3 regions of the Pseudomonas sp. 1L-C-7-B-C1 genome follow, and region 1 is predicted to be linked to each of the others. Evidence: riboswitches for the same ligand, from Rfam matches in the RefSeq annotation. Region 1 holds a riboswitch; each other region holds the start of a gene.
The links. A riboswitch is a leader RNA that binds a small molecule or an ion and turns the genes downstream of it on or off. The one in region 1 is predicted to bind cobalamin.
Positions count from the first base shown of each region.

Region 1 (6,300 bases):
GCACCCCCGCGCCATACGCCCCCGGTTTGGCGCCGAAGATGCGCCAGCCGGCCTGCTTCGCCGCTTGATCGGCATCCAGACCGTCGCGCAGGAGTTGCTCGCGCTCCTGGCGCACGCGCGCCGCCAGAGGGTTCATGTCGTCGGGCTCGTCCAGCGCGGCGACGGCCTGCACCGCCGCATCGAACAGGCGGATCAGGTTGGCGAACGCGTCGCGGAAAAAACCGGACACCCGCAGGGTCACATCGACCCGAGGCCGATCTAGCAGGCTCAAGGGCAGGATTTCGAAATCATCCACGCGCTGACTGCCCGTCGCCCACACCGGACGCACCCCCATCAACGCCATGGCCTGAGCGATGTCATCGCCGCCTGTGCGCATGGTTGCCGTGCCCCACACCGAAAGACCCAGCTGACGGAGGTAATCACCATGGTCCTGTAAGTGCCTCTCCAGCAACAGATTCGCCGACTGGAAACCAATGCGCCACGCGGTCATGGTCGGCAGGTTTCTTACGTCCACCGAGAAGAAGTTGCGCCCGGTGGGCAACACGTCCAGCCGTCCGCGACTGGGGGCGCCGCTTGGCCCGGCCGGGACGAAACGCCCACTTAGCGCGCCGAGCAGGTTGGACATCTCTGCAGGACCACAGGCGTCGAGGCGCGGGATCACGACTTCATGCAGAGAATCAACAACTTCGGATAAACCTTTGTTTTCAAAGCGATTACTCACCTCGATTCCAAAGGCGATCTGCTCAATCATCTGCGCGGCCAGCAGCTCCAGCCGCTCGCGGGTGTCACCCGTGGTGCGCCACGGTTCAGCGCTGACCTCATGTAATACCTGAGGTTTATCGCCGGTCCACGGCGCGCCGAGGTCACAGTCCAAAGGGTCGAAATCCAGTGCCAGCGCCTGACTCAAAACGCGCAACAGGCTCGCCTGACCGCCGCGACCATCGCCGCGAGGCACGCGCACCATCGCCAGCAGCGTGTCGATGCGCAGCCGTCCAGTGGGCGACTCGCCGAACACGTGCAGGCCGTCGCGGATCTGCGATTCCTTGAGGTCACACAAATAGGTGTCCAGGCGCGGCAACCACACGGCGGCATCGGCCTCGCTGCTGGCGTCCCCGTCCATCGCCAGTTCGCGGTCGATATGGGTTTCGCGCACAAGCCTGAGAATGTCCTTTTGCAGCTCCCGGGCACGGCGCGGGTCAAGCAGCTGCGCTTCGTAATATTCGTCGGCCAGCAGTTCAAGGTCGCGCAACGGGCCGTAGGTTTCGGCGCGGGTCAGCGGCGGCATCAAGTGGTCGATGATCACCGCCTGGGTGCGGCGCTTGGCCTGTGCGCCCTCGCCCGGATCGTTGACGATGAACGGGTAGATATTCGGCATTGGGCCAAGGATCGCGTCGGGCCAGCAGTGCTCGGACAAACCGACCCCTTTGCCTGGCAGCCACTCCAGATTGCCGTGCTTGCCGACGTGGATGACGGCGTGGGCGCCATAGCGTTTGCGCAGCCAGAAGTAGAACGCCAGGTAACCGTGGGGCGGCACCAGATCAGGATCGTGATACACCGCGCTGTGATCGACGTTGTAGCCCCGCGCCGGTTGAATGCCGACGAAGGTCATGCCGAAACGCAGGCCGGCGATCATCATCCTCCCGTCGCGACACATGGGATCGGTCTGCGGCGCGCCCCACCGAGCCATCACGGCGTCGCGATTGGCCTCAGGCAACGCCTGAAAAGCAGCCAGGTACTCGTCCATGGCCATGCTCTGATGGCACGGCCGCTGATCGAGGCTGTCCGGGTCATTGGTGACACCGCCGAGCAGCGCGTGAATCAATGCGGTGCCGGTCTCGGGCAACTCCTCGACCGGGTATCCCTCGGCCTGCATGCCCTTGAGGATGTTCAGCGCGGCCGCCGGCGTGTCGAGGCCGACGCCGTTGCCGATGCGCCCGTCGCGGGTCGGGTAGTTGGCGAGAATCAGCGCCACGCGCTTGTCGGCGTTGGCCGTGCGGGCCAGCAACACCCAGCGCCGGGCCAGTTCGGCGACGAAATCCATGCGCCCCGGCTGGGCGCGGTAGCAGACCACGTCGGACTGGCTGCGCTCGCTGTGCCAGGCCAGGTCCTTAAAGCTGATCGGCCGACTGATGATGCGACCGTCCAGTTCCGGCAGCGCGATGTGCATCGCCAGGTCGCGGGGGCCCAGCCCTTGGGCGCTGGCCTGCCAGGCCGGTTCGTTGTCCTGGGCACAGATGGCCTGGATGACCGGGATGTCCCGGCGAAACGGCCGCACATCCGGCGCTTCCGGGTTCGATTGAGCAAACCCGGTGGTGTTGATAATGACCTCGCAGTCCACTTCGTCGAGCCAGTCCTGTATCGCGCTCATGCAGCCGGCTTCCTTCAGGCTGGCAACAGCGATCGGCAACGGGTTCAGGCCCTGTGCCGACAAGCGCTCGCAGAACACATCGATGAAGCCGGTGTTGGCCGCCTGCAGGTGGGAGCGATAAAACAGCACGGCGGCGACCGGCTGATCCTCGCGCCAGTCGGCCTGCCAGCGGGCCAAATCGGCGTTGGTGTTCCGCGGGTGGTAAATGACGGTGCGCAGCAGGGTTTGCGGCTCGACCCAGGGATAGTCGCCGCCCAGCCAGCGTGTGGCGATGAAGTTGAACAGCGCCAGCGCGTTGTGCTTGCCGCCCTGACGCAGGTAATGCCAGAGCCGATCACGGTCTTCGGCAGATTCCGTGCTCAGGCCGCTCAGCTCAGGGTCTGGCCGATCACAGCCCGGGACCAGAATCAGCTTCACCCCTTTGGCCGCCAGCTCCACCAGCCGCTCGACGCCGTAACGCCAATAGCCGATGCCGCCGTGCAGGGAAATCAGGATGACTTTGGCGTGGCGCAGCACCTCGTCCACGTACAAATCCACCGATGCATGATTCTGCACCTGCATCGGGTTGGCCAGGCGCAGGCTCGGGTAGTCACCCGGCAGTTGATGCGCGGTTTCAGCCAGCAGGGCCAGATTCGAGTCGGCGCTGCACAGGATCACCAGCTCGGCGGGGGTCTGGCCCAGGTCAGCGATGCTGTCGTCGGGAACGAAGCCGCCGGGCTGAGTGCGCAGCAGGTGCATGGTTAGCCTTTGGTCCCTGAGAGTGCAGCGCGCAATTGCGCTTCGAGGACGCCGGCGTCCAGTTCCTGGCCGATCAGCACCAAGTGGGTTTCCCGGGCTTCGTCAGGCTTCCAGGCGCGGTCGAAATGCTTGTCGAAGCGCGTGCCGACGCCTTGCACCAGCAGGCGCATGGGTTTGCCGGGAATTGCAGCGAAGCCTTTGACGCGCAGGATGCCGTGCTGGACGACGGCCTGGGTCAGCGCGTCGAGCAACAGCGATTCATCCGCCTGGGGCAGCGTAATGGAGATGGAGTCGAAGGCGTCATGGTCGTGATCATCGTGATCGTCGCCTTCGTGGTGATCGTGATGGGTCTTGCGGCCATCAATGTGCAGCTCGGATTCGGCGCCGAGCCCCAGCAACACGCTGATCGGCAGCTGGCCTCGGTTCGCTTCGACGATTTTTACTGCTGGCGGCAATTCTTCGGCAACTTCCGCGCGCACCGCTGCCAGCGCATCGGCGTCGAGCATGTCGGCCTTGTTCAGCACGACCAGATCGGCGCTGGCCAGTTGGTCGGCGAACAGCTCGTGCAGCGGCGATTCGTGGTCCAGGTTCGGGTCGAGCTTGCGCTGAGCGTCGACCTGATCCGGGAACGCGGCGAAGGTGCCGGCGATCACGGCCGGGCTGTCGACCACGGTGATCACCGCGTCGACGGTGCAGGCGTTGCGAATTTCCGGCCACTGAAAGGCTTGCACCAGCGGCTTCGGCAGGGCCAGGCCCGAGGTTTCGATGAGGATGTGATCGAGATCGCCGCGGCGGGCGACCAGCTCCTGCATCACCGGGAAGAACTCTTCCTGAACGGTGCAGCACAGGCAGCCGTTGGCCAGTTCGTAGACGCGACCGACGGCCTCTTCTTCGGTGCAGCCGATGGTGCACTGCTTGAGGATGTCGCCGTCGATGCCCAACTCGCCGAATTCATTGACGATGACGGCGATGCGTCGGCCTTCGGCGTTGTCGAGCATGTGCCGCAGCAAGGTGGTTTTGCCCGAGCCGAGAAAGCCGGTGACGATGGTGACGGGAAGTTTGGCCAGTGTTTTCATCGGTTGCCCTCAGGCGTGCGGCGGGGCAACGAGGACGAAAACAGCGCAGGCCGGCGGAAGCAGGCGCGCGGTTCGATTCGCCACCGGATCACCCCGCCCGGTTGTAGTGGAATGCCTCGGCCGCTTGCAAGCGGTCCGATTCGAGGCAGGTCTCCTGGCTCACGGCGGCCGGTTGCTGACAGGCATCGTCAGGCGACTGGCATTCATCGCGCCTTCCCGCTCGCGCAGTGGCTGTGCAATGAACCTGTCCGTTTACAGTTGCGGGGGCAGCTGCGGCTTGAAACCGCATTCCCTTCTTAGCGCCGGTGGCCTTGATACATGAAAAGGCGGCCGGCGAACCTCAAGTGCGCAAGGCTACGCAGTGACCGCAGGCCGGTCAATCGCGCCGTTGCAGTGATTGCCGCGCCGATTGACGCAGCGAATGACCCCACGATTGACGACACGAACCGTGCGTGGTCTTCTACACACCTTGTTACGGGTGCCCTTCACAGGGTGAAACGGGAAACCGGTGCGTGCAGACCTTCGGGTGTGCATCAGTCCGGTGCTGCCCCCGCAACGGTAAGCGAGTGAAGAGTCAGATCCACTGTGTCGGCATCGATATGGGAAGGCGATTCTTGAAGGCACGATGGCTGTAACGGCTGATGCATGTGCCCCTCGCGAGCCCGGAGACCGGCCCGACAACACACCATAACAACCCGCGGTGGGCGGGCGCTGTTGAGCACTGCCGGCATTCGCCTGCGGTGCCCTTGCGCCTTTCCGTCCGCTGAAACCACTTCAGAGGGAAGCGCCATGTCCATCAGCACACCCCGCCAGACGTCCGGCACCGCCGGCAACACCACAACGGCCGTGACTGCCACGCAAAGCCAGCGCCTTGTTGCCGCCGTCAGCGCGATGTTTCTCGGCGCATTTCTGGTGTACTTCGCCGGTTTCTCCCACATCGATGCGGTGCACAACGCGGCACACGACACCCGTCACAGCTCCGCCTTCCCTTGCCATTGAGACCTGCCGCCATGTTCAAGCGAATTGCGCAAACGGCCGGGTTCACCGGACTGCTCGCCGCCCTGTTGTTGACACTGCTGCAGAGCTTCTCGGTGGCGCCACTGATCCTGCAGGCGGAGACCTACGAAAAGGCCCCGGCTACTGAGATGCACGAGCACGGCGACGGTGCGATAGCCGGCCACGTCCATGACGCCGAAGCCTGGGAGCCGGAAGACGGCTGGCAGCGCGTGCTGTCCACCACCGGCGGTAATCTGGTGGTCGCGGTCGGGTTCGCCTTGATGCTGGCGGCGCTGTACACCCTGCGTACGCCGACCAGTGCCCGCGAAGGCGTGATGTGGGGATTGGCCGGTTATGCGGTATTCGTGCTGGCGCCCACTCTTGGTTTGCCGCCCGAACTGCCCGGCACCGTCGCGGCGGACCTGACCCAACGGCAGATCTGGTGGGTGGGCACTGCTGCCTCCACGGCTGCAGGGTTGGCGTTGTTGGTGTTTGCCCGGCACTGGCTTTTGAAGGTTGTGGGCGCAATGATTCTGGTGGTGCCGCATATCGTCGGCGCCCCTCAGCCGGCGGTGCATTCGGCACTCGCCCCGGAAGCCCTTGAAGCGCAATTCAAGATTGCGTCGCTGCTGACCAATGCGGTTTTCTGGATTGCCCTGGGCTGGATCAGCGCCTGGCTGTTTCGTCGCAGTGACACGCCCGCGACGCAAGCCGGTTTGAACCCTGCTCTGTGAACGAGTTGCGCGAACGGCCGCTGTGGGTGGTCGGTCTGGGCTGCCAGCGCGGCTGTTCGGCGCTGGAGCTTCGGCAGTTGATGGAGGATGGTTTGCGCGAATGTCAGCTTGAGCTAAAGGACGTTGCCGGCCTCGCCTCCATTGACGGCAAGTCGGCTGAGGCGGGATTGCTGGCACTGGGTCATGAGCTGGAGCTGACGATCGGGTTTTTCAGCGCGGGGGATCTGGCGGCTTACGAGGCACAGCTGACGTACCGTTCGGACATCGCCTTTGAACGCACCGGCTGCTACGGCGTGGCGGAAAGCGCGGCGCTGGCGATGGCGACCCGGTTAACCGGCGCGCCCGTGACCCTGGCCATCCCCCGCCGAAAAAGCCCCCATGCGACATT
Region 1 covers NZ_JBXAWH010000007.1:87,771-94,070, forward strand. The annotation lists gene cobN (cobaltochelatase subunit CobN) at 1-3,106, opposite strand, end outside; gene cobW (cobalamin biosynthesis protein CobW) at 3,109-4,182, opposite strand; cobalamin riboswitch at 4,310-4,540, opposite strand; cobalamin riboswitch at 4,642-4,874, shown strand; gene AC0Z8Z_RS12720 (CbtB domain-containing protein) at 4,972-5,181, shown strand; gene AC0Z8Z_RS12725 (CbtA family protein) at 5,193-5,912, shown strand; gene AC0Z8Z_RS12730 (cobalamin biosynthesis protein) at 5,909-6,300, shown strand, end outside.

Region 2 (6,300 bases), on a different contig from region 1:
CACATGCTAAACCGCTTCGCACCCCTCGTGCCTCTCGCACTCGTAACGCTGTTGTTCGGCTGCGCGGCCCAGATGCCGACGTCGCAACAACAGTCGCAAAGCCCCCAGTTCCGGGACTCTGCCACTGCTCAATCCGCTACCAAGCGCGCCGACTACGCCTCTTCCGTACTGGATGACGAAGTCGCCACTGAAGACGAGCTCGCTCAGTTTGCCGACAACAAGCCATACCGATTGCCGGTTCTGGCTGACAGCATCCTCGAACGCGGCAAATCCTTGATAGGCACTCGCTATCGCTTTGGCGGCACGTCGACCACCTCCGGTTTCGACTGCAGCGGTTTCATCGGTTACCTCTTCCGTGAAGAGGCGGGCATGAGCCTGCCGCGGTCTTCCCGCGAAATGATCAATATCGATGCCCCTCTCATCAAGCGCAATGACCTCAAGCCGGGCGATCTGCTGTTCTTCAGCACCGCCGGCCGTGGTCGTGTCAGCCATGCGGGCATCTACCTGGGCGATGACCAGTTCATCCATTCCAGCAGCCGCCGCAGCGGTGGCGTCCGCGTCGACAGCCTCGACGATGCCTACTGGGCCAAGACCTTCATCGAAGCCAAACGCGCACTGGCCATGGCACCTTCAACGGTACCTGAAACCACCACCGCGATGACCTCGACTACCATCAAGCGCCAACACCGTTAATTCCGGGCGCGTAGAGGGTTCGGCCCTCTTGCGCGCAACCCCGGCTGTCGGCAAAGTAAGCTGCACCCCGCACAGGTTGTCGTGTTTATGTCGTTAACGGTTCGCCTGATGGTTGCCTCTCTGGCTGTGCTGCTGGCCGCGTGTTCCAGCACTCCACCGCCCGCTCCGCGCAAGGTCGTCTATCGGCCTGTGGTTTCCGCTCCTCCCCAGTTTGCTTCACCGCTCGCCGACGACGTCTTGTTGCGCGCGATCGGCCTCGTTGGCACGCCCTATCGCTGGGGCGGCAACACGCCTGATTCGGGATTCGATTGCAGTGGCCTGATCGGCTACGTCTACCACGATGCGGCGGGGATCACCTTGCCGCGGTCGACACGGGATATGATCACCCTGCGCGGTCCTGACATCGATCGCAGTCAGCTGCAGACCGGTGATCTGGTGTTCTTCGCCACCAGCGGCGGCTCCCACGTCAGCCATGCCGGCATCTACGTCGGGGAAGGGCGATTCGTTCACGCACCAGCCACCGGCGGCACCGTCAAACTCGACAGCCTCGACAAGCCCTATTGGCAAAAAGCCTGGCTGAACGCCAAACGCGTTATCCAGCCATCGAACCTCGCCAGGCAATAGTCGCTTCTGAGGCAATGTGTTCATGGGCTGTTGCTGCATGAACACCTGTGCCTTTCAGGGTGAAATCCCGTAAACCCGTGGGCGCTCTGCCCACGGTTCGATTGACGCTCCCCAGTCAACCCTCTAACCTTCGCGCCATGTTTCAGGTGCCCGGGACTTCGTTGGTCCACAGGGTGAAACAGGGAAGCCGGTGCGATTGCTCGTGCGATCAATTCCGGCGCTGCCTCCGCAACGGTAAATGAGTCTGGGCCACGCACGATGCCACTGTGTTCGCTGAACATGGGAAGGCGCATGGCCTGCCACGCTTGTGGCAACTCATGAGTCCGGAGACCGGCCTGATCCATCGAACAGCATCACGGAGGGCGATGCTCTGCTGCAGGCCGGCCTTGTCCGGTGCCTGCTGACAGTCTTTGCCCGTGCCCTCCGTCTGCCACACCTGCCCTCAAGCGGAGAGCTGAGATGAGCGAATCCCCCGAACGTGACGAACGCCACCTGGCGCGCATGCTGCGCAAAAAGGCGGTGATGGACGAGCGCATTTCCAGCGCGCCGAATGAATGCGGATTGCTGTTGGTGCTGACCGGCAACGGCAAAGGCAAGAGCAGTTCGGCGTTCGGCATGCTCGCCCGCGCCATGGGCCACGGCATGCAGTGCGGCGTCGTTCAGTTCATCAAAGGCCGCCACAGCACCGGCGAAGAGCTGTTCTTCCGCCGCTTCCCTGAACAAGTGCGTTACCACGTGATGGGCGAGGGCTTCACCTGGGAAACCCAGGACCGCCAGCGTGACATCGCCGCCGCCGAAGCCGCCTGGGCCGTGGCCCGGGAGATGCTCAAGGACGCGTCCATCGGTATGGTCGTGCTCGATGAGCTGAACATCGCCCTCAAGCACGGTTATCTGGACCTGGAGCAGGTGCTGAGCGATCTGCAGGCACGGCCACCGATGCAGCATGTGATCGTCACCGGTCGCGGGGCGAAGCATGAATTGATCGACCTTTCAGACACCGTGTCCGAAATCGGCGTGGTCAAGCATGCCTTTCAAGCCGGCATCAAGGCCCAGAAAGGCATCGAACTGTGAGTGAGCGTCAACCCCGGCACTGCCCGGCAGTGCTGATCGCAGCGCCGGCGTCCGGTCAGGGCAAAACCACCGTCACTGCCGCACTGGCCCGTCTGCACCGCAATCAGGGGCGCAAGGTGCGCGTGTTCAAATGTGGGCCGGACTTTCTCGACCCGATGATTCTTGAACGCGCCAGCGGCCATCCGGTGTACCAACTGGACATGTGGATGATCGGCGAGGACGAAAGCCGGCGCCTTTTATGGGAAGCCGCTGCCGATGCCGACCTGATCCTCATCGAAGGCGTCATGGGCTTGTTCGACGGCACCCCCTCCAGCGCCGACCTGGCGCGGCGTTTCGGCGTGCCGGTGCTGGGCGTGATTGACGGCACGGCCATGGCCCAGACCTTCGGCGCTTTGGCGCTGGGACTGGCGCGCTATCAGCCGGATCTGCCGTTCGCCGGCGTGCTGGCCAATCGCGTCGGTACGGTGCGCCACGCGCAGTTGCTGGAAGGCAGCCTGACCGAAGGCCTGCGCTGGTACGGCGCGCTGTCCCGTGAAACCGGCATTGAGCTGCCCAGCCGGCACCTCGGCCTGGTGCAGGCCAGCGAATTGAATGACCTGGACATGCGCCTCGACGCTGCCGCCACCGCGCTGGCCAGCACCTGCGACGCCACCTTGCCACCGTCCGTGACCTTTACCGCGCCGGAATTCGTGCCGGCCGAACCGCTGCTGGCCGGGGTGAAAATCGCCATCGCCCATGACGAGGCGTTCGCGTTTTTCTACGGCGCCAGCCTGGACCTGCTTCGGGAGATGGGCGCAGAACTGTCCTTCTTCTCGCCGATCCGCGACCGCGAATTACCCGACGCCGACAGTCTGTATCTGCCCGGTGGCTACCCGGAATTGCATCACACCGCGCTGGCGGAAAACCACAGCATGCTCGCCGCGATTCGCGCGCACCACGCCGCCGGCAAACCCTTGCTCGCCGAATGCGGCGGCATGTTGTACCTGCTCGATGCCCTGACCGATGTCGACGGCCAGCGCGCCGAAGGGGTGGGCTTGCTCAAGGGTGAAGCCGTGATGCAAAAGCGTCTGGCAGCCCTTGCCCTGCAATCGGTCGAACTGCCGGAAGGCACCTTGCGTGGCCATACCTATCACCACTCCCTGACCAGCACCGAACTGACCCCCATCGCCCGCGGCCTCAGCCCCAATGGCGGGCGCGGCGCCGAAGCGGTGTACCGCGAAGGACGCATGACTGCGTCGTACGTGCACTTCTACTTCCCCTCGAATCCCCAGGCGATGGCGGCGCTGTTTTTGCCATGAGCCTGGCCAATGCAATCGCCGCATTCTGTGGGAGCGAGCTTGCTCGCGAAGGCTGTCTTTCTGACGTAATTGCCTGTCTGACCCAACGCTTTCGCGAGCAAGCTCACTCCTACATGGGGCGCATCGCAGGTGATTGCTGTGTTTCACGCGCGGGACAGGCGACTCCATGACTGAACACACCTTCACCGATCCCGAACGCGCCGCCGTTTACCGTGCCATCGCCGAGCGTCGCGACATGCGCCACTTCTGCGGCGGCACGGTCGCGCCCGAGTTGCTGGCCCGCCTGCTCGAAGCCGCGCACCACGCGCCAAGCGTCGGATTGATGCAGCCGTGGCGCTTCCTGCGGATCACCGACCCGGCATTGCGTGGGCAGATTCAGGCGCAGGTGGAGGAGGAGCGTATTCGCACTGCCGAAGCCCTCGGCGAGCGCTCTGACGATTTCATGAAGCTGAAGGTCGAGGGCATCAGCGACTGCGCCGAGGTATTGGTCGCCGCGCTGATGGACGACCGCGACAAACACATCTTCGGCCGTCGCACCTTGCCGGAAATGGACATGGCGTCGCTGTCATGCGCGATCCAGAACCTCTGGCTGGCGGCGCGTGCCGAAGGCCTCGGGATGGGCTGGGTATCGCTGTTCGACCCCCTGGCCCTGGCCGATCTGCTGAAGATGCCAACCGGTTCAAAACCCCTGGCAATTCTGTGCCTGGGTCCCGTCAAGGAGTTCTACCCGGCGCCGATGCTGGTGCTGGAGGGCTGGGCGCAGCCGCGCGCGCTGCAGGAACTGGTTTACGAGAATACATGGGGAGTGATTGCATGAGCGTGGCGTTATTGAGCGTCGCCGGGGTCGCGCTGGACGCGTTGCTCGGCGAGCCAAAACGGAACCACCCGCTGGTGGCGTTCGGCCGCTTTGCCGAGCGCATCGAACAGCGCCTGAATGCCGCCGGCCGGGGCTGGCGCAGCCATGGCGTGACCGCATGGTTCATCGCCGTGATTCCCCTGACCCTGATCGCCACGCTGCTCAGTTGGTTGCCGTTGATTGGCTGGCTGGTGGAAGTCCTGGCGCTTTATTGCGCGTTGGGTTTGCGCAGTCTGGGTGAGCACGTCGAGCCGGTCGCCCAGGCGCTGCGCAGCGATGATCTGGACGAAGCACGCCGACGGGTCGGCTATCTGGTCAGTCGCCAGACGTCCGAACTGGACAGCACCGAAGTGGCCCGCGCGGCCACGGAATCGGTGCTGGAAAACGGCAGCGATGCGGTGTTCGCGGCAATCTTCTGGTTCGTCGTGCTGGGCGCGCCGGGCGTCGTGCTCTACCGCCTGAGCAACACCCTCGATGCCATGTGGGGCTATCGCAACGAGCGCTTCGAACGCTTCGGCTGGGCGGCGGCGAAAATCGACGACCTGCTCAACTACATTCCGGCCCGCCTGGTGGCGTTGACCTACGCGCTGCTGGGCAACACCCGATTGGCCCTGCGCTGCTGGCGCACCCAGGCACCGAAGTGGGACAGCCCCAACGCAGGTCCGGTGATGGCCGCCGGCGCCGGTGCGTTGGGCGTCGAACTGGGTGGTGCGGCGATTTATCACGGCGAGCTGCATGAGCGCGCGACCCTGGGCGAAGGTGTCCCGGCGGACGCGAATTCCATTGATCGCGGTTGGCAACTGGTGCAGCGCGGCGTGTGGCTGTGGTTGCTGATCTTGTGTCTGGGGACAGAATTCTATGCTTGAACATGGCGGCCGATTGCGTGGCGCAGTCCTGAAATATGGCATTGAAGAATCGAGCTGGCTTGACCTGTCCAGCGGGATTTCGCCGTGGTCGTGGCCGATCCCGGCGATTCCTGAAGCGGCTTGGGCGCGCCTGCCGGAAACCGATGACGGTCTGGAAGCCGCCGCCCGCCGCTATTACGGCGCTACGGACGTGCTGCCGGTGGCCGGTTCCCAAGCGGCGATCCAGGCGCTGCCGCGTCTGCGTCAGGCGGGCAAGGTCGGCGTGCTGTCGCCGTGCTACGCCGAGCACGCCGAGGCCTGGCGCAATACCGGCTTTCTGGTGCGCGAGGTGCTGGAGCACGAGGTGGAGCGGTTCATCGACACCCTTGATGTGCTCGTCGTAGTCAACCCGAACAACCCCACCGGCCTGAGCTTGCCGCCTGAACGCCTGCTGGAATGGCACGCCCGTCTGGCCCAGCGCGGCGCCTGGCTGGTGGTGGACGAGGCGTTCATGGACAACACGCCGGAGTTGAGCCTGGCGGCGTACACCCAGCGCGCGGGCCTGATCGTGTTGCGCTCGTTCGGCAAGTTTTTCGGGTTGGCCGGTGTGCGCCTGGGCTTTGTGCTGGCGGAGCCGCGGTTTCTGAAAGTCATGGCGCGGCAGATCGGCCCCTGGTCGGTCAGCGGACCCACGCGGATCATCGGTCAGGCCTGTCTCATCGACGTGGCCGGCCATCAACGCCAGCGCCAGCGCACCGAGCAGGCCAGCCAGCGTCTGGTCGACGTGCTTAATCGCCACGGCTTCGCGCCCAAGGGCGGCTGCGCGCTGTTCCAGTGGCTGATCACACCGCTGGCGGAAGAACTTTACGAATTCTGTGCGCAGCGGGGCGTCCTTCTGCGGATCTTTACTCAC
Region 2 covers NZ_JBXAWH010000011.1:214,957-221,256, reverse strand. The annotation lists gene AC0Z8Z_RS18190 (C40 family peptidase) at 4-693, shown strand; gene AC0Z8Z_RS18185 (C40 family peptidase) at 781-1,317, shown strand; cobalamin riboswitch at 1,445-1,670, shown strand; gene cobO (cob(I)yrinic acid a,c-diamide adenosyltransferase) at 1,777-2,388, shown strand; gene AC0Z8Z_RS18175 (cobyrinic acid a,c-diamide synthase CobB) at 2,385-3,686, shown strand; gene bluB (5,6-dimethylbenzimidazole synthase) at 3,853-4,503, shown strand; gene cbiB (adenosylcobinamide-phosphate synthase CbiB) at 4,500-5,408, shown strand; gene cobD (threonine-phosphate decarboxylase CobD) at 5,401-6,300, shown strand, end outside.
Region 2: linked by a shared signal. The riboswitch ahead of cobO (cob(I)yrinic acid a,c-diamide adenosyltransferase) and the one ahead of cobW (cobalamin biosynthesis protein CobW) in region 1 are both predicted to bind cobalamin.

Region 3 (6,300 bases), on a different contig from region 1:
CAAGCCAGCGAGTATTGCCGGGGCTGAACTGGCGCCGGGCTCCCACGCCAGCAAGGCGGTGAGCAATGCCTATTCGGCGTTCGAAGTGGCGTTTCTGGATGTGCAGGCACGTTCCATGAACCTGCCACTGGTTGACCTGCTGGGCGGTGCCGTTCGCGACCGCGTGCCGTTCAGTGCGTACCTGTTCTTCAAATACGCCCAACACGCCGACTCGCCTTACGCGCCGGACAGCTGGGGAGAAGCGCTGAGCGAAGAACAAATCGTCGCCCAGGCGCGGCGCATGATCGAAGCCTACGGCTTCAAGAGCATCAAACTGAAAGCCGGCGCGCTGGACCCGGAGCACGAAGTGGCGTGCATCAAGGCGTTGAAAAAGGCATTCCCGGGCTATCCGCTGCGCATCGACCCCAACGGCAACTGGTCGCTGGAGACCTCGATCCGCATGGCCGAACTGCTCGGCGACGACCTGCAGTATTACGAAGACCCGACGCCCGGGCTGGAAGGCATGGCCGAACTGCACAAACGCACCGGCCTGCCGCTGGCGACCAACATGGTCGTCACCGACTTCGACGAATTCCGCCGCAGCGTCGCGCTGAACAGCGTGCAGATCGTCCTCGCCGACCACCATTACTGGGGCGGCCTGCGCGACACCCAGGCGCTGGCAAAAATGTGCGACACCTTCGGCCTCGGCGTCTCCATGCACTCCAATTCCCACCTGGGCATCAGCCTCATGGCCATGACCCACGTCGCCGCCGCCGTCCCCAACCTCGACTTCGCCTGCGACACCCACTACCCGTGGCAAGAACCGGACGAAGAAGTCATCAAAGGCGGCAAACTCCCCATCGTCGACGGCTGCGTCCACCTCACCCGCGAGCCGGGGCTGGGCCTTGAACTGGACTACGACCAGCTAGGCAAACTCAATGACCAATTCCTGACGTGCGGCATTCGCCAGCGGGACGATGTACGGCAGATGCAGAAATACAAACCGGAGTGGAAGGCGGTGAAGCCACGGTATTGAGGTTGGGGGTGGGGCTGCATGAACGGCGGCGTTTGGGATACCGCATTCGCGAGCAAGCTCGCTCCCACAAGGAGGGTCCAAACCGAAAAATCCGCCGGCGCCTGGACTGGCCTCTTCCCGGCTAAAGCCGGTCCCACTAATAGACCGCGCGCGCCTGTAGGACCGGCTTCAGCCGGGAAGCTTTTGATCTGCTCTTGATCTTCATACGCAAAAGGCCCAGACACCACCAATCGCGACTTTGGTGCAGGCCGAACGCAGACGACGCGCAGTGGGCCGAGCCGCATGGATGCGGCGAGAGCGCCGTCAGGACATGGATGTCCGTTCGGCGCGGGCCCACGGAGCGTCGTCGGAGTGAGGGAACCCGACGAAGTCGGGCCAAACCGAGAGCAAGCACCCTTGGTTACTTGGGGTGCTTTTCCAAGTAACTCGCCGAAGGCGAAAACGAGGCCGTTAGGCCGACGCCGTTGATCCTGGCGCCCTCAGCCTCAACATACGAGCCCCGTCAAACGGATCAACCAACCAATGCCCCCGCACCCCAAAAACGTCACCCAACAGCTCCGGCGACAACACCTCAAACGGCGAACCCAACGCCACCAACCGCCCGCCATCCATCACCGCCAGACGATCACAGCCCAACGCCTGATTCAAATCATGCAACGCCACCACCGTCGTCACCGGCAAATCCTGCACCAGCTGCAAAATCGACAACTGCTGCTGGATATCCAGATGATTCGTCGGCTCATCCAGCAACAACACCTGCGGCCGCTGCGCCAAAGCCCGCGCAATATGCCCGCGCTGCTGCTCCCCACCCGACAACGTATGCCACGACCGATGCACCAGAGGCTGCAAACTCACATCCGCAATGGCCTTCGCCACAATCCCGTCATCCATCTCGCCCCACGGCGCCAGCGCCGACAGCCACGGCGTACGCCCCAGCTCAACCGCCTGCAACAGACTGATCGAATCACCGGTCTGGGCATGCTGCTCCACCACCGCCACCTGCCGCGCAATGTCCCGCCGGCTCAGCGCCGACAAGCGCTTCCCGCCCAGGCGAACTTCGCCCTGAGACGGCGTCTGAATCCCTGCCAGCAACTTCAACAGCGTCGACTTGCCCGAGCCATTGGGCCCGACGATCCCCAGATTCTCCCCCGGCCGAATCGCCAGGCTCACGCCACTGAGCAGTGGCGCGCCCTTGACCGAATAACCCAGGTCACTGCCTTCGAGCATGGCGCCGGGCACCTCCTGACGGGCGTTCATCGAGGACGATTCCCGCGGACCAGCATCATGGCAAACACCGGCGCGCCCACCAGCGCAGTGATCACCCCGATCGGCAACACCTGACCCTTGATCAGCGTGCGCGACAGCACATCGGCGGCGATCATGAACAGCGCGCCGATCAGGGCGCTCAAGGGCAGCAACCGTGCATGGCGCACGCCGGCCACCAGGCGCACCGCATGGGGAATCACCAAACCGACGAAGCCGATGGAGCCGACAATCGACACCATCACCGCCGTCATCAGCGCGGCAGTGAGGATCAGCACGGCCTGCACCCGGCGCACCGGAATGCCCAGCGATGCGGCTGAATCGGTGCCAAACGTGAACGCATCCAGCGCGCGCCGATGCCACAGGCACACCAGCAAGCCGAGCAACACGACCGGCACTGACAGCGCCACCGACGACCAGCGCACGCCGCTGAGATTGCCCAGCAACCAGAACATGATCCCGCGCGCCTGTTCGGCATTGGCCGACTTGGTGATCAGGAAAGACGTCAGGGCGTTGAACAGCTGGGACCCGGCAATGCCCGCCAGAATGATCTGGCCGGCAGCGGTCTGACCACGGGAGGAGCGGGCGAGCAGGGCGACCAGCGCGAACGCGGCGATCGCACCGGCAAACGCGCCGGTCGAGAGAGAAATCGTACCGGCGCCGATGCCGATGATCGCCACCAACACTGCGCCGGTCGACGCGCCGGCGGAAATGCCCAGCAAGTAGGGATCGGCCAGCGGATTGCGCAGCAACGATTGCAAGACCACGCCCGACACCGCCAGCCCTGCGCCGCAGGTCGCGGCAACGATGGCCCGGGTCAGGCGGTAATTCCAGACGATGCCCTCGTCGATAGGGTCGAGAGGAAAACCCGCGGCCCACAGCTTGTTGGCCAGCACCTGAACGATCACCGGCAGGCTGATCGACGTCTCGCCAATCGCCACGCCCGCCAGCACCGCCAACGCCATCAACGCGAGGGCCCAGGCACCGTGGCCGAAGATTCGGACGACGCTCGACCGGGGCATGCTGAATGACGTCATTGCGCTTGAGTGGCCTGAGCCAGTTGCTCGATGCCGTCAAACAGCCGCACGCTGGACTCCATGGCGCTGGCGTCCATGATCACGATGCGATTGTTTTTCACCGCGTCCATGTTGCGGGTGACAGGGTCGGAGCGGAGAAACGCCAGCTTCTTCTCGTGATCGTCGGCCGGGAAGCGGCGACGGTCCATGCGTGCGATGACCAGCACGGTCGGGTTGGCCTTGGCGATGGTTTCCCAGCCCACGGTCGGCCATTCCTCATCGGAGTCGATGACGTTACGCATGCCGAGGGTGTCGAGCATGAAGTTGGGGATGCCCTTGCGCCCGGCCACGTAAGGGTCGACGTTGATGTCCGGGCTGGAAAACCAGAACACCGCCGAGACGGGTGGATTGTCATGGGCTTTCGCTTGCGTCACCGCCTGGGCCAGCCGGGTTTGGTAACCCGTGATCAATTGCTCGCCACGGTCCTGCACGTCGAAGATCTGCGCCAGCTGACGCAGGCTTTTGTACAGGGTGTCGATGCGGAAGGCTTCGAGGCGCGTGCCGTCAGCGCCAACCCGGTTGTTCTTGCCCTCGCAATCGGACGGCAGGATGTAGGTCGGGATGCCCAGATCGCGAAACTGCTCGCGGGTGCCGACCGCGCCCTGGGGCCCGACCATCCACTCAAACTGCACCGGCACGAAATCCGGGCGTTTGCCGATCACTGATTCAAAACTCGGCGCGTTGTCGGCCAGGCGCTCGATGCCGTCGTTGAGGGTTTGGTACTGGGGCAGCACGGGATTGAACCACAGCGAAGTGCCGATCACGTTGGGGCCCAGGCCGAGGGCGTAGAGCATCTCGGTGGCGGCCTGGCCGATGGTGACGGTTTTCTGCGGGGCATGGGTGAAGGTCAGCGGTTCGCCGCAGTTGTCCACGGTCAAAGGGTAGGCCGTCGACGCCGCGAAACCGGCGGTGGGCAAAGTCAGCGTGACGAGCAGGGCGGCGAGGCGGCGCAGCGGCATGAACAGCGATCTCCAGAAAGCCTGAGTGCTTGGCGAAGCAGGCGCTGGAAAGTCCACCCGACGGGCGCCCCTACGATGAGGGCGAGCACAGCGTGCGCGAGCGACGCGCGAACGGGAGTCCTTCCCCGGACACCCCGCCGGTGAATGAATATGCTGGCCGGCAGGTCTCCTGACTGGCGCATCATCGCTATGCTTCGGCCTTCCCGGGGTCACCCAGTGGCAAACAGGAAGCAGGGCTCAGCGCCTACAGTTGCGGGGACAGTTCCGTTTCAGCGCGCAGCGCGCCTGGGGATTCCCTATTAATTCCGAGTGGAAACCGGCGGCGGGGATACTAAACGATTCGGCGGGTGGAGGCGAATGCGGCGGCGGTGTGGCAGAGGCTAATACCTGTGGGAGTGAGCTTGCTCGCGAAGAGGCCGGCACATCCGCTAAATCTTCAGTGGCCAGGATGCAGTCTTCGCGAGCAAGCTCACTCCTACAAGGGTTCGTGCGCGCTCTTCGTAAGTCCAGAGGGGCTGCCTACAGCTTAAACGGCCAACCGACGATCTTCTTCGGCCGAGGCGTCGCATAGGTCCGCACTTTCGAGGTCTTCAACCCCAGACGCACCAGCGATTCGGCCAGCGCCACCGCTGCGGTGACGCCATCCACCACGGGCACGCCGGCGCGGTCGCGGATGAGTTGATCCAGCCCGGCCATGCCGCCGCAGCCCAGGCAGATCACTTCGGCCTTGTCGCGGGTCACCGCGTCGAGGGCCTGCTCAACGATGGCTTCGACCGCACGCTCGGGCGATTCTTCCAGCTCCAGTACGCTCATGCCACTGGCCCGCACCGACGCGCAGCGCTCGTACACGCCGGCCAGCTTCAAACGGTCTTCGATCAGCGGCACGGTGCGGTCCAGCGTCGTGACCACGGCGTATTTATGCCCCAGCAGCATCGCCAGGCTGGCCGCGGCTTCGGTGATGTCCACCACCGGCACATCGAGCAATTCCTGCAAGCCCTCGCGGCCGTGCTCGCCGTAGCCGGCTTGGATCACCGCGTCGTAAGGCCCTTCGTAGGACATCACCCGGTCCATCACCGCAATGGCCGCCAGGTAACTTTCGAAATTGCCTTCCACCGACTCGGCGCCGAAGCGCGGGGTCAGGCCGATGATCTCGGTGCCAAGCGAGGCCACGCTGCGGGCCTGCTCGGCGATGGTCTCGGTCATGGATTCGGTGGTGTTGACGTTGACGATCAGAATTCGCATGGACAGATCTCGCGCGGGAAACAAGGCCGGGCGTCTGGCCCGGCGTCGTTGCCCACGATATCAGTCTTTGCCCGGGACTGGCGCCTGCAGGGCAATGAAGCCCTGATCGCGCATGGCCTGCCAGAAACCATCCGGCACCTGGGCGTTGAGCGCGGTGACGTCTTCGATGATCCGTGATGGCCGGCTGGCACCCGGAATCACCGCTGCCACCAGCGGGTTGGCGAGGACGAACTGCAACGCCGCCGACTTGATGTCCACTTGATACTGCCGGGCGATCTCCTGAATGTGCGCCACCTTGTCGAGCATCGCCGGCGACGCTTCCTGATACTCGAAATGCTTGCCGCCCACCAACACGCCGGAGCTGTAAGGCCCGCCGACGACGAATTCGGCGTTGTGCTGACGGGCCTTGTCGAACAGCCGTTGCAGCGGCTGGTCATGGTCGAGCAGCGAATAACGGCCGGCGAGCAGGAAACCATCGGGCTGGGCTTCTTCCAGGTCCAGGGTCAGTTCGCACGGCTCGACGCGGTTGACGCCAAGGCCCCAGGCCTTGATCACGCCTTCTTCGCGCAGTCGGGTGAGGGCGCGGAAAGCGCCGGTGCGGGCGATGTTGAAATGCTCGATCCAGGCATCGCCGTGGGCGTCCTGGGCGACGTCGTGAACAAACACGATGTCCAGCCGATCGGTGTTCAGGCGTTTCAGGCTCGCTTCAATGGAACGCAGCGTGGCATCGGCGGAGTAATCAGTG
Region 3 covers NZ_JBXAWH010000012.1:147,342-153,641, forward strand. The annotation lists gene AC0Z8Z_RS18970 (glucarate dehydratase family protein) at 1-1,015, shown strand, start outside; gene AC0Z8Z_RS18975 (ABC transporter ATP-binding protein) at 1,466-2,272, opposite strand; gene AC0Z8Z_RS18980 (FecCD family ABC transporter permease) at 2,269-3,243, opposite strand; gene AC0Z8Z_RS18985 (ABC transporter substrate-binding protein) at 3,312-4,313, opposite strand; cobalamin riboswitch at 4,456-4,649, opposite strand; gene AC0Z8Z_RS18990 (aspartate/glutamate racemase family protein) at 4,833-5,555, opposite strand; gene AC0Z8Z_RS18995 (aldo/keto reductase) at 5,616-6,300, opposite strand, start outside.
Region 3: linked by a shared signal. The riboswitch ahead of AC0Z8Z_RS18985 (ABC transporter substrate-binding protein) and the one ahead of cobW (cobalamin biosynthesis protein CobW) in region 1 are both predicted to bind cobalamin.